Regions from separate parts of the Paenarthrobacter sp. NPDC058040 genome, predicted to be linked through region 1. Evidence: riboswitches for the same ligand, from Rfam matches in the RefSeq annotation. Region 1 holds a riboswitch; each other region holds the start of a gene.
The links. A riboswitch is a leader RNA that binds a small molecule or an ion and turns the genes downstream of it on or off. The one in region 1 is predicted to bind cyclic di-AMP.
Positions count from the first base shown of each region.

Region 1 (3,267 bases):
CGCTACCTCATGGAGAACCCCAAGCGCGTGGTCAGCAAGGCCCAGATCCTGGACCGCGTGTGGGATTACGACTTCGGCGGGCAAGCGAACATCGTGGAACTCTACATCTCCTACCTGCGCAAGAAGATCGAGGCCAACCACCCGCCCATGATCCACACTGTGCGTGGCGCCGGCTACGTCATCAAGCCCGCGGACTAAGCCTTGACCACACTCTCAGGGGTCGCCAGGAACACGCAGCGCAGCTGGTTGGACCCATCCACCTGGCACTTGCGGACGCGGTTGGTCCTCGTTGCCATGGCGCTGCTCGTCGCTATCTGCGGGGCGGTGGGCGTAGTCAGTTATGCCTCCATGGACATGGTGTTCAACCGGCAATTGGACAGGCAGTTGGAGCAGGCCTCCAGCCGGGCCAACACCTTTGGCCGACCGCCTTCGAGTTTCCCCACTGGGAGGCCGGACCCGCTCGAAGCCAGGGGCCAGGCCGCCGGCACCTTGAATGCGCGCATCAGCGGCTCCTCTGTCAGCAGCGCCGGACTCATCGACGCCGCCGGAAACCGCGCCACGCTTTCCGCCGAAGACAACCAGGTCCTGCTGGATCTTCCTTTGGACAACCGGCCCGTGGACCGGTCGCTCTCCATCGGCGATTACCGCTTGGTGGCTGTGAAGACCGCCTACGGCGATGTCATCGTCACTGGCTTGCCCCTGGCCGACAAGCAAGCCACCGAAGCTTCCCTTGTGTGGACCATGGTGTTCGTCTCGCTGGGCGGCTTGGTGCTGATCGGGCTGGCCGGAACCGTCATCATCCGCCGGACCATGCGCCCGCTTGAACAATTGTCGGAGGTCGCAACCAAGGTCTCCCGCTTGCCCCTCGACGCCGGCGAGGTCGCGCTCGCGGTGCGCGTACCGCCGTCGGCCTCCCATCCGGGAACCGAAGTGGGCAGCGTGGGCTACGCCCTCAACCAGATGCTCAACAATGTGGCCAGCGCGCTCGAGGCCCGGCAGGAAAGCGAAACCAAGGTCCGGCAATTCGTTGCTGACGCCTCGCATGAACTGCGCACTCCCCTCACCGCCATCCGGGGTTACACTGAGATGCTGCGGATGACCGAGAACTTCACCGAAGACGGCCGCAAGTCCCTGGCCCGGGTCCAGAGCCAGTCGGAACGGATGAGCACCCTGGTGGAGGACCTGCTGCTCCTGGCGCGGTTGGACGAAGGCCAGCCCCTAAAGGTCACGGAGGTGGACCTGACGCAGTTGGTCATTGAAACCGTTACCGACGAGAAAGTCATGGCGCCGGACCATGTGTGGCAACTCAAACTCCCGGATGAGCCGATCACGGTGCGCGGAGACGCCACGCAACTTCACCAGGTGCTGGCCAACCTGCTCTCCAACGCGCGGAAGCATACCGATCCCGGCACCACCGTTGTCACCGGCGTGATGCTGAGCGCGGACGGGAGCGCAGTGGTCACCGTTACGGACAATGGACCCGGCATTCCCGCGGATTTCCAGGGCCGGATCTTCTCCCGTTTTGCCCGCGCTGACGCGGCGCGGTCGGGTTCGGAAGGGACTTCCGGCCTGGGCCTGTCGATCGTGGAATCGATCGTTGGCGCACACGGTGGGAGCGTCGAAGTGACGTCCAAACCGGGACGCACAGAATTCGCCTTGCGACTCCCTTCCGTGACCAACGAACGCGTATAACGAAACCGGCAAGGCGACGCACCGGCGTCGTGATCTCTGTTACCTAAATGTGACTTAAGCAAGATCCTCCTGTACCGTCGAAAGGGTGGGTCGCCCCAAGAGGCCCACACCCGGGATGCGCCGAGCTCTGCCACTTCCCGGAGTTCCGTTCTCATCGAGGCAGAGACGGGGGACCCAGAGTCTCCGGGCCAGGCATTGCCGGCCCTTGGGGTGAAGCCGCAGCTACACGCGCGGCCGGATGACCTCATCCGAACCCGACAGCTAACTCCGCAGGCGCTGAGAGGTAATCACACATGTCTGAATTCAAGGATCAGGCGCGCCCTTCCGCGCGTCACCGCGACGATCACGATGCTCCGCTGACCAAGTCGCAGGCCGTTCTGAAGAACGCCGCACGCCAGGGCAAGGCCGGCCACCGCATGTCGGTCGTAGCCGGTGTAGTCGCCGCCGCACTCGGTGTCGCATCGCTGGGCCAAGCCGCCAACGCCGCGTTCAACCTCCCGGAACTGAGCCAGACCGCACAGACCCAGGCAGCAGCACAGGTTGACCCGCAGACCCGGGAAAACGCAGTTGCCGAGGCCGCAGCGCAGGCCGACGCCGCCAAGAAGGCCGCTGCCGACAAGGCTGCCGCTGCCCAAGCCGCAGCTGAGAAGGCTGCCGCTGACAAGGCAGCTGCGGACAAGGCTGCAGCCGAGAAGGCCGCCGCCGACCAGGCAGCCGCAGCACAGGCTGCCGCAGAGAAGGCCGCTGCCGACGCCGCCGCCAAGGCTGCAGCCGACAAGGCAGCCGCAGCAGCAGCTGCCGCCGCCGCTGCCCCCAAGGCCGTTGACGATCCTGCCGCCGCAAAGGCCTACGCAGCCAGCATCCTGGCCAGCTACGGTTGGGGCCCGGGCGAGATGACCGCCCTGAACACCCTGTGGGAAAAGGAATCCAACTGGCGCACGACTGCCACGAACGCCTCCAGCGGTGCGTACGGCATTGTCCAGTCGCTGCCAGCTTCCAAGATGGCATCCGCCGGCGCTGACTGGCAGACCAACTACCAGACCCAGATCAAATGGGGCCTGAACTACATCAAGGAACGCTACGGCTCCCCCTCGGCAGCCCTCGCCTTCCACTTGGCCAACAACTGGTACTAAGCCAAGAGACTTTCCCGATAGCCGCTCCCGTTCCGGCCGTCCGCATCACCCCCAACTGATGCGGCCGGCGGGAACCCGGGGGCGGTTTTCGCGTTCCCCCAGTTACACAGTCGCGTCACAGCTTCTGCCTAAAGCCCTCACAATCGGCGGCTCCACTCTGGATGCATGACGCTCATAGATCCCGCCACCAGCGCGTTGCCGAACCCCGCCCATGCGGGGCCTTCCGCCGCTCCTGCCTTGCCCCACCGGCAGTCCCGGCGTTCTCCTGTGGACACCCATTCCACAGTTCCCGTCCTGGACGTCACAGTTCCCGTCCACAACGAAGAAACTGACCTCGAGGAATGCCTGCGCCGCCTGCACGGGCACCTCGTGGATACTTTTCCGCACACGTTCCGCATCACGGTGGCGGACAATGCCAGCACGGACAACACCCTGAAGATCG
Region 1 covers NZ_JBHVRN010000002.1:21,229-24,495, forward strand. The annotation lists gene ACFVSJ_RS02930 (response regulator transcription factor) at 1-198, shown strand, start outside; gene ACFVSJ_RS02935 (sensor histidine kinase) at 202-1,692, shown strand; cyclic di-AMP (ydaO/yuaA leader) riboswitch at 1,801-1,982, shown strand; gene ACFVSJ_RS02940 (hypothetical protein) at 1,986-2,825, shown strand; gene ACFVSJ_RS02945 (glycosyltransferase) at 2,991-3,267, shown strand, end outside.

Region 2 (3,267 bases), on a different contig from region 1:
TCCCGCCCGAGGTCGCAGCCCACGTCTTCGTGGCGGTTGGCTGAACGTAGAACTTTTGAGGCACCCTTCCGAAAGGACGGGTGCCTCTGTTGTTTCCTCCATGTTGGAGTGTCACATCTCACTCCGGCTGCCGGGCGGAACGGTGTGACCTGCGGTTTCCGCCAAAAAGTGATAAGGGCATCGGCAGGAAAACGGCGTGACAGAAGATAACGAATTTATTACCGAAGGCTTTAATCGCCTATAGTTGTCTACTAGCGCCGATACCAAAGCGTTACCTGATCTGGAGCCGAGCTCTGCCAGCAGATCAGGGGTGTTATCCACTACTGGCAGAGGCGGGGGAACCACAATCGGCTGCCTGAAGAAGCAGCCTTGGGGTGAAGTCCGCAGCAGCAGTGCCTACTTACGCAATTCCCTCCCGGGATACCTGTGTGCCGTATGCGCTGTGTGCGGGCCGGGTCTTTGCACTCTCTGATCCGAATCCGACAGCTAACTTCGCAGGCTTTCAAGAGAGGAACAGAGTTTGACATCGCAGAACGTCAGGGGCCGCCGACGCGCGTCCGGCCCCGCTGCTGAGCTGCGGCCAGCCCGCGCAGTAACGGAGATCCGGCCTCGCGACACCCAGCGTCAGGTGCGCCGCCGTAAGAGCCCGTTGCGCCAGGTTGCCGATTTCGCCGCAGCCAGTGGCGTAGGGCAGAAAGCCGGAGTGGCCTTGGCCGCTACGGGCCTTGCCCTCACTGTCGGTCTGCCGGCCACGAGCCCCGTGATGGCCACCTCCGAGTCGGGCCAAACAGAAGCCGCGCTTGCGGTAGCCGGTGGCAGCCAGCCTGAAGTTTCCGCGGCGGCCTCGGCAAAAATCGACTTCAGCCGCGCGGCGGTGGCCACCAAGGCCGATCCCGACGGCAAGCTTAAGCAACTGCTCAGCGCCCAGTCTGTTGGCAGCATCCAGGCCAGCTCGTCCAAGGGCACCCTTGGCAGCCCGCTGGATACGTTGACCACGGCCTCGCCGTTCGGCTACCGGGTCAGCCCCTTGACAGGCGGTACCGGGGACTTCCACCGCGGCCAGGACTTCGTGGCCCAGTGCGGTACGCAGGTCCACGCGGCTGCGGCCGGGAAGGTCACGTTCGCCGGCTGGCACGAGTACGGCGGCGGTAACCGCGTAGTAGTGGATCACGGCAACGGCCTCGAGACCACGTACAACCACCTGTCGTCCTTCAATGTCAAAGTAGGGCAGACCGTCAGCCGCGGCGATGTTGTGGCCCTGAGTGGCACTACAGGGGCTTCCACGGGCTGCCACCTGCACTTCGAGGTCCAGGTCAACGGCGAAGTCGTGGACCCCATGGGCTGGCTCTAAGCAAAGTCGATGGTCGTCTATCGCATTCTCGACACACCCCGTGACCTGAATGTGACATTCACGTTCAACTGTTGTACCGTCTAAAGCGCATCGGCTTTTTAGGGGGCCGATGCACTTGAGTGGATTGCCTAGCTCTGCCACCACTCAGGATCCGTTCGCAAAATTCGTCTGGCAGGGGCGGGGGAACCACTTTTGGTCTTCGAAAGAAGGCCTTGGGGTTAAGTCACAAAGCTTCCCGAAGCTCGTGGCCGGATGACTCCCATCCGAATCCGACAGCTCACCTCGCAGGCATTGGGAGAGGCTACCTACGTGTCATCACGCACTACCCCTGCGCGCCACCGCGCCGCGACGGTTCACCCGTTGAACACTCTTTCGAAGGCTGTTTCAACCAACGCCGGAACCGTTGGCCGCCAGGCCGCAGTTCTCGCCGCAGCCTCCGGCCTCGTCCTCAGCGTCGGCCTTCCGGCCCAGGCAGCTGACACGGACGTTTCCAAGGCCGAGACGAGCACGCAGCAGCTCCTCACCACCGAGGTTGTCACTGCAGAGCCCACCGCCACCGTTTCCTTCGAGAGCCCCGTCGTGGCCACCAAGGAAGCCCCGAAGATCCAGCGCGCTTCGCAGGCAACCCAGCGCTCCCAGAGCACCGGTGACCAGGCCGCAGGCGCCATCACCGCACAGTCCTCCGAAGCCAAGGATTCGGCCTCCAGCGCCGCAGCATCCGGCCTCGCCGCCATCGCCTACACGGGCATCGGCCACCCCTACGTTTGGGGCGGCACCACCCCCAACGGCTGGGACTGCTCCGGCTTCACCCAGTGGGTCTACGCCCAGGCCGGCATCAGCATCCCCCGCGTCAACGCCTGGACGGCCATGAAGCCCACCAGTACCCCGCAGCCGGGCGACCTGGTCATGCAGAATGGCGGCGCGCACGTTGGTATCTACGTCGGCAACGGCATGATGATCAGCGCACTCAACCCGAGCCAGGGAACCTTGCTCCACTCGGTGGCTTCCACTGGCACGTCTTCATTCTTCACCCTCCGCTAAAACCCGTTCGGGGTACGCCAGCATGCCCCCCAAGTGCTGGCTTGCCCACAAACCGCGTGTGTCCCCAACCGCTCGCGGAAACGAAAAGAGATTAAAAATGACCAGTGCACACAAGGTTGCACGGCACCGAGCTGAGGCACCCAAGACCAGCTCGCTCGCCGTGATCGCGAAGGCTGTCAGCGACAACGCCGGTGGCGTCGGTCGCCAGGCAGCGGTCATCGCTGCTGCTTCCGGACTGGTCTTGACCAGTGGCGTTGCCGCGAACGCTGCGGATACCAACGTCCAGCGTGAGTCCACGGCTACCACGGCCCTTGACGTCCAAGCCGTGGCGCAGTCCACCATCGCCGCTGATTCCACCGTGGCCATCTCTTACGAGAGCCCGGTTGTCACCACGGTGGAGGCTCCGGCTCCCGTTGTGGAGAAGGCGGCCCCGAAGGCGGAAGCCTCAACAGCATCCGGATCGAACGCCTCCGGTGCCAACGCCACGCTGGCAGTCAACAACACAGCTGCCGCCGCAAAGGCTCCCGCAGCTTCCAGTGGCCTCGGTGCCGCCATCGCCGCTGCGGCTTACGCCCAGCTTGGCGTGACCCAGGACTGCACCATGCTGGTCACCAACTCGTTGGCCGCCGTGGGCATCCACTTCCACGACTGGCCTGCCGGCTACCTCTCCCTGGGCCGCACCGTCAGCGCCGCCGAAGCCCAGCCCGGCGACCTCGCCTACTACGCCAACGGTGGCTACGGTGGAATGGCGCACATCGCCGTCTACGTGGGTAACGGAATGGCGGTGCACGGTGGATGGAACGGATCCACCACCGCACTCTTCAGCGTCAACGTGGGCTCCGGTCCGGTCTTCATCCGCGTGAACGGCTGACACA
Region 2 covers NZ_JBHVRN010000011.1:104,254-107,520, reverse strand. The annotation lists gene ACFVSJ_RS16485 (metal-dependent transcriptional regulator) at 1-44, shown strand, start outside; cyclic di-AMP (ydaO/yuaA leader) riboswitch at 275-516, shown strand; gene ACFVSJ_RS16480 (M23 family metallopeptidase) at 521-1,351, shown strand; cyclic di-AMP (ydaO/yuaA leader) riboswitch at 1,498-1,656, shown strand; gene ACFVSJ_RS16475 (C40 family peptidase) at 1,661-2,392, shown strand; gene ACFVSJ_RS16470 (NlpC/P60 family protein) at 2,490-3,263, shown strand.
Region 2: it holds a riboswitch for cyclic di-AMP, as region 1 does, so the genes downstream of both, ACFVSJ_RS16475 (C40 family peptidase) here and ACFVSJ_RS02940 (hypothetical protein) in region 1, are expected to answer to the same signal.

Region 3 (3,267 bases), on a different contig from region 1:
CTGCAGCGCTGTGATGCGGCAGACCCGGCGGCCATGGTGGAACGAAACCAGATCCTCCGGCACCTGCGGAACTACGCAGCCAGCCACCAACTCGATGTGCGGAGTTCCACCAAGGCCGTGCGGCTGGACTTCCTGGGAGCCAACGTTCCCGGACAACTTGAGCCCGCACCCCGCCAATGGGCCGTGCACACCGCCAACGGGATACTCCTCGCGGACCACATTGTGGTGACGCGCTGCGCCCAGAGCCAGTTGCGGCGGATGCTGGCTGAGCTGGGAATCGCGATCGGCCAAAACCTCGTTGCCGCCATGCGTGCGGTGGGAATGCACCTGGTGGGCGTCGGTGAAATGATCACCCCCACCCCCAAGGAAGTGCTTCGGCAGGCCAAGGCGGTTGGGCAGGCAATCTCTTTGAAGGTTGCCCTGCCCGCCGGACCCGGTATCACGGCAGGGCCTGGCATCGCGATCGCCTGACGTTCTTAAAAGCCAAAGGCCGGCACCCGGAGAACAAGTCTCCGAATGCCGGCCTCTGGTATTTAAGCGTGAAGCTTAGGCGCCAGCGCGTACATACGTGATGGGGCCCGTTGCGGTCAGCCAGCTGATCGGGTGGATACCCGTCTGGTTGCCGTTGATGCCGCCGCTGATGGCCTGGCCGTTGCCGATGTAGATGGCAACGTGGCCGGACTGGACGATCATGTCGCCCGGCTGCGGGTCGCTGACTACCTTGCCGTAGTTCAGGAACTGCATCGGAGCAAGGTCACCCACGGGGATGCCTGCGGAGCCGAGGGCGCGTTCCACCATGGCGGTGCAGTCCTGCATGATGCCGATCTGGGCGTAGGCGGAAGCAACCATGGCTGCGTTGACGCTGCCGGCCGGTGCTGCTGCTGCAGGTGCGGCAGCGACGGAGGCGGTAGCCGTGGCGGTCGCCTTGGCGGGAGCGGCAGCAACGTTGGCTGCCGCCTTCTTGGCCGGAGCCTCAACTACGGGAGCCGGCTTTTCGATGACCGGAGCGGCCACGGAGGAAACCGCGGGGCGCTCGAAGTTGATGGTGGCCGTTGAAGCTGCGGTGACAACCTTGTTGGGGGTTTCCGCAACGGTTGCGGGGCTGGAGTCGCGCTGGACCGGAGCCTGTGCGGGCGTCTCGGCAGCGTGGGCGGCGATGGAGCCGGTCAGGACCAGCCCGGAAGCTGCAGCGATGACGGCTGCCTGGCGGCCAGCGCCGGAAGCGTTGCTGGCAACGGCCTTGGAGATGGAGATGAACGGATTGGGACGCGCGATGTCCGCCTTACGACGGCCGCGAAGAATGCGTGAAGACATGAAAGAGCCTCTCCCGATGCCTGCGAGGTTAGCTGTCGGATTCGGATGGGAGTCACCCGGCCACTATCCCCCGCTGTCCAGCGGAAGCTTCGTGACTTCACCCCAAGGCGCACTCAATGGCGGCCTAAAATGGGTTCCCCGTCTCTGCCGTAGGTTTGTCTGCGAACGGATTCCGGACTGCGGCAGAGCTAGGCAATCAGGCCGGAAGTGCCTCGAAGATGGATCAGGCACAGGTACTACCGTACGCGATGATCACCGCAAAGTCACATTTGAGTAACGAGCAGGGCGCGTTGCGCGTGTCGCGGTAACCGATTCGAGATTTTCGCAGCTATGTAGAAAACCGCGTCATTCCGCGGGAGTATCGCCCTCGGCATCGTTGGAGGCAGCCAGCTTCCGGCGGGCAGTAACGGCCAGGAAGATCACGAGTCCCACGGCCACCACGGCGAGTCCCACAATGCTCCAGGGGAAGGGCTGCGAAGCCGCCGGAGCCGGCTCGCTGGAGCCGCTCCCCGGAGCTGCTGTTCCGGCGCTCGGAACCGTGGCTCCCGAAGCCGACGTGGAAGGTGAGGCACCCGCCGAACCGCTTGTCGTCGTCGTGCTTCCAGCGGCGGCAGTGAACTTGAAAGTGCCCTCAATGGGGTGCGAATCGGAGCTGACAACGCGCCACGTGACGGTGTACTCACCGGCCGGCGCGCCCTCGCGCAACTTCTGGACCGCTTGGTTGTCGATGATTTCGACCGCGCCGTCCGCCCAGTTTTCGCCGCCCGCGGTCACCGTCACACCGGAGCCGATGGCCAGCGGGCGGTTGTTGAACGTGATGGAGACCGACGCCGGAACTGCCGCCACGGTGGCACCGTTCGCCGGAGTGGTGGACTCGGCGACGTCGTGCGCGGACGCGGGGGCGGCACCAAACAGCACCGCGGAGGCGAAGGCAAGAGCAGCTACGACGGCGGCCAGAAGCGGGCGGACGGTACGCATGGGGCGGTTTCTCCTAATGTTGGCTTCCTTACAGACTAGGCGAATCGTCCGGGCGTCCCGTATCCGCAGGCATAGGATTTGAGAGCACACTCACCCGATCCCCGGAGACCTTCATGCTTAAACAAGGTTCTGCCCTCGACCGTTACTTCAAGATTTCCGAACGGGGCTCCACGTACTCGCGGGAAATCCGTGGCGGGTTCGCGACCTTCTTTGCCATGAGCTACATCGTGGTCCTGAACCCCCTGATCCTCTCCGGAGCCGATTCCAGCGGGGCATCCCTGGGCTTCACCGCGGTCGCCGCCACCACGGCGTTCGTTGCGGGCATCCTGACCATCCTCATGGGCGCCTGGGCCAAGCATCCGTTCGCGGTGGCGACAGGCCTGGGTGTCAACGCCTTCGTGGCCGTCACCGTTGCCTCGCACCCGGGGCTGACCTGGCCGGACATGATGGGCTTGGTTGTCCTCTCCGGCCTGACCATGCTGATCCTGGTCCTCACCGGCTTCCGTACCGCGGTGTTCAAGGCCGTTCCGGAAGCCCTCAAAACGGCGATCGTGGTGGGCATTGGCCTCTTCATTGCGTTGATCGGCCTGGTCAACGCCGGATTCGTCCGCCGCATCCCCGACGCCGCCGGAACCACGGTTCCCCTGGGCCTCGGCGTGGATGGCAAGCTCATGGGCTGGCCCACTTTGGTGTTTGCCGTGGGCCTCATCCTGACGATCGCCCTGGTGGTCCGCAAGGTCCGTGGCGCGATCCTGATCGGCATTGTGGTGTCCACGGCGCTGGCCGCCATCCTTGAATTCACCCTGCACATCGGGCCCAGCTTCGATGGCAAGAACGTCAACCCGCGCGGCTGGTCGCTGGTAGCCCCCACGTTGTCCGAGTGGGGCGCCCCGGACCTGTCCCTCATCGGCAAGGCCAACCCGTTCGGCGCATTTGAGCACCTGGGCTTCATCGCCGCGGCACTGCTGGCGTTCG
Region 3 covers NZ_JBHVRN010000007.1:183,510-186,776, reverse strand. The annotation lists gene ACFVSJ_RS11615 (FAD-dependent monooxygenase) at 1-471, shown strand, start outside; gene ACFVSJ_RS11610 (NlpC/P60 family protein) at 547-1,314, opposite strand; cyclic di-AMP (ydaO/yuaA leader) riboswitch at 1,318-1,509, opposite strand; gene ACFVSJ_RS11605 (copper resistance protein CopC) at 1,660-2,292, opposite strand; gene ACFVSJ_RS11600 (NCS2 family permease) at 2,406-3,267, shown strand, end outside.
Region 3: it holds a riboswitch for cyclic di-AMP, as region 1 does, so the genes downstream of both, ACFVSJ_RS11610 (NlpC/P60 family protein) here and ACFVSJ_RS02940 (hypothetical protein) in region 1, are expected to answer to the same signal.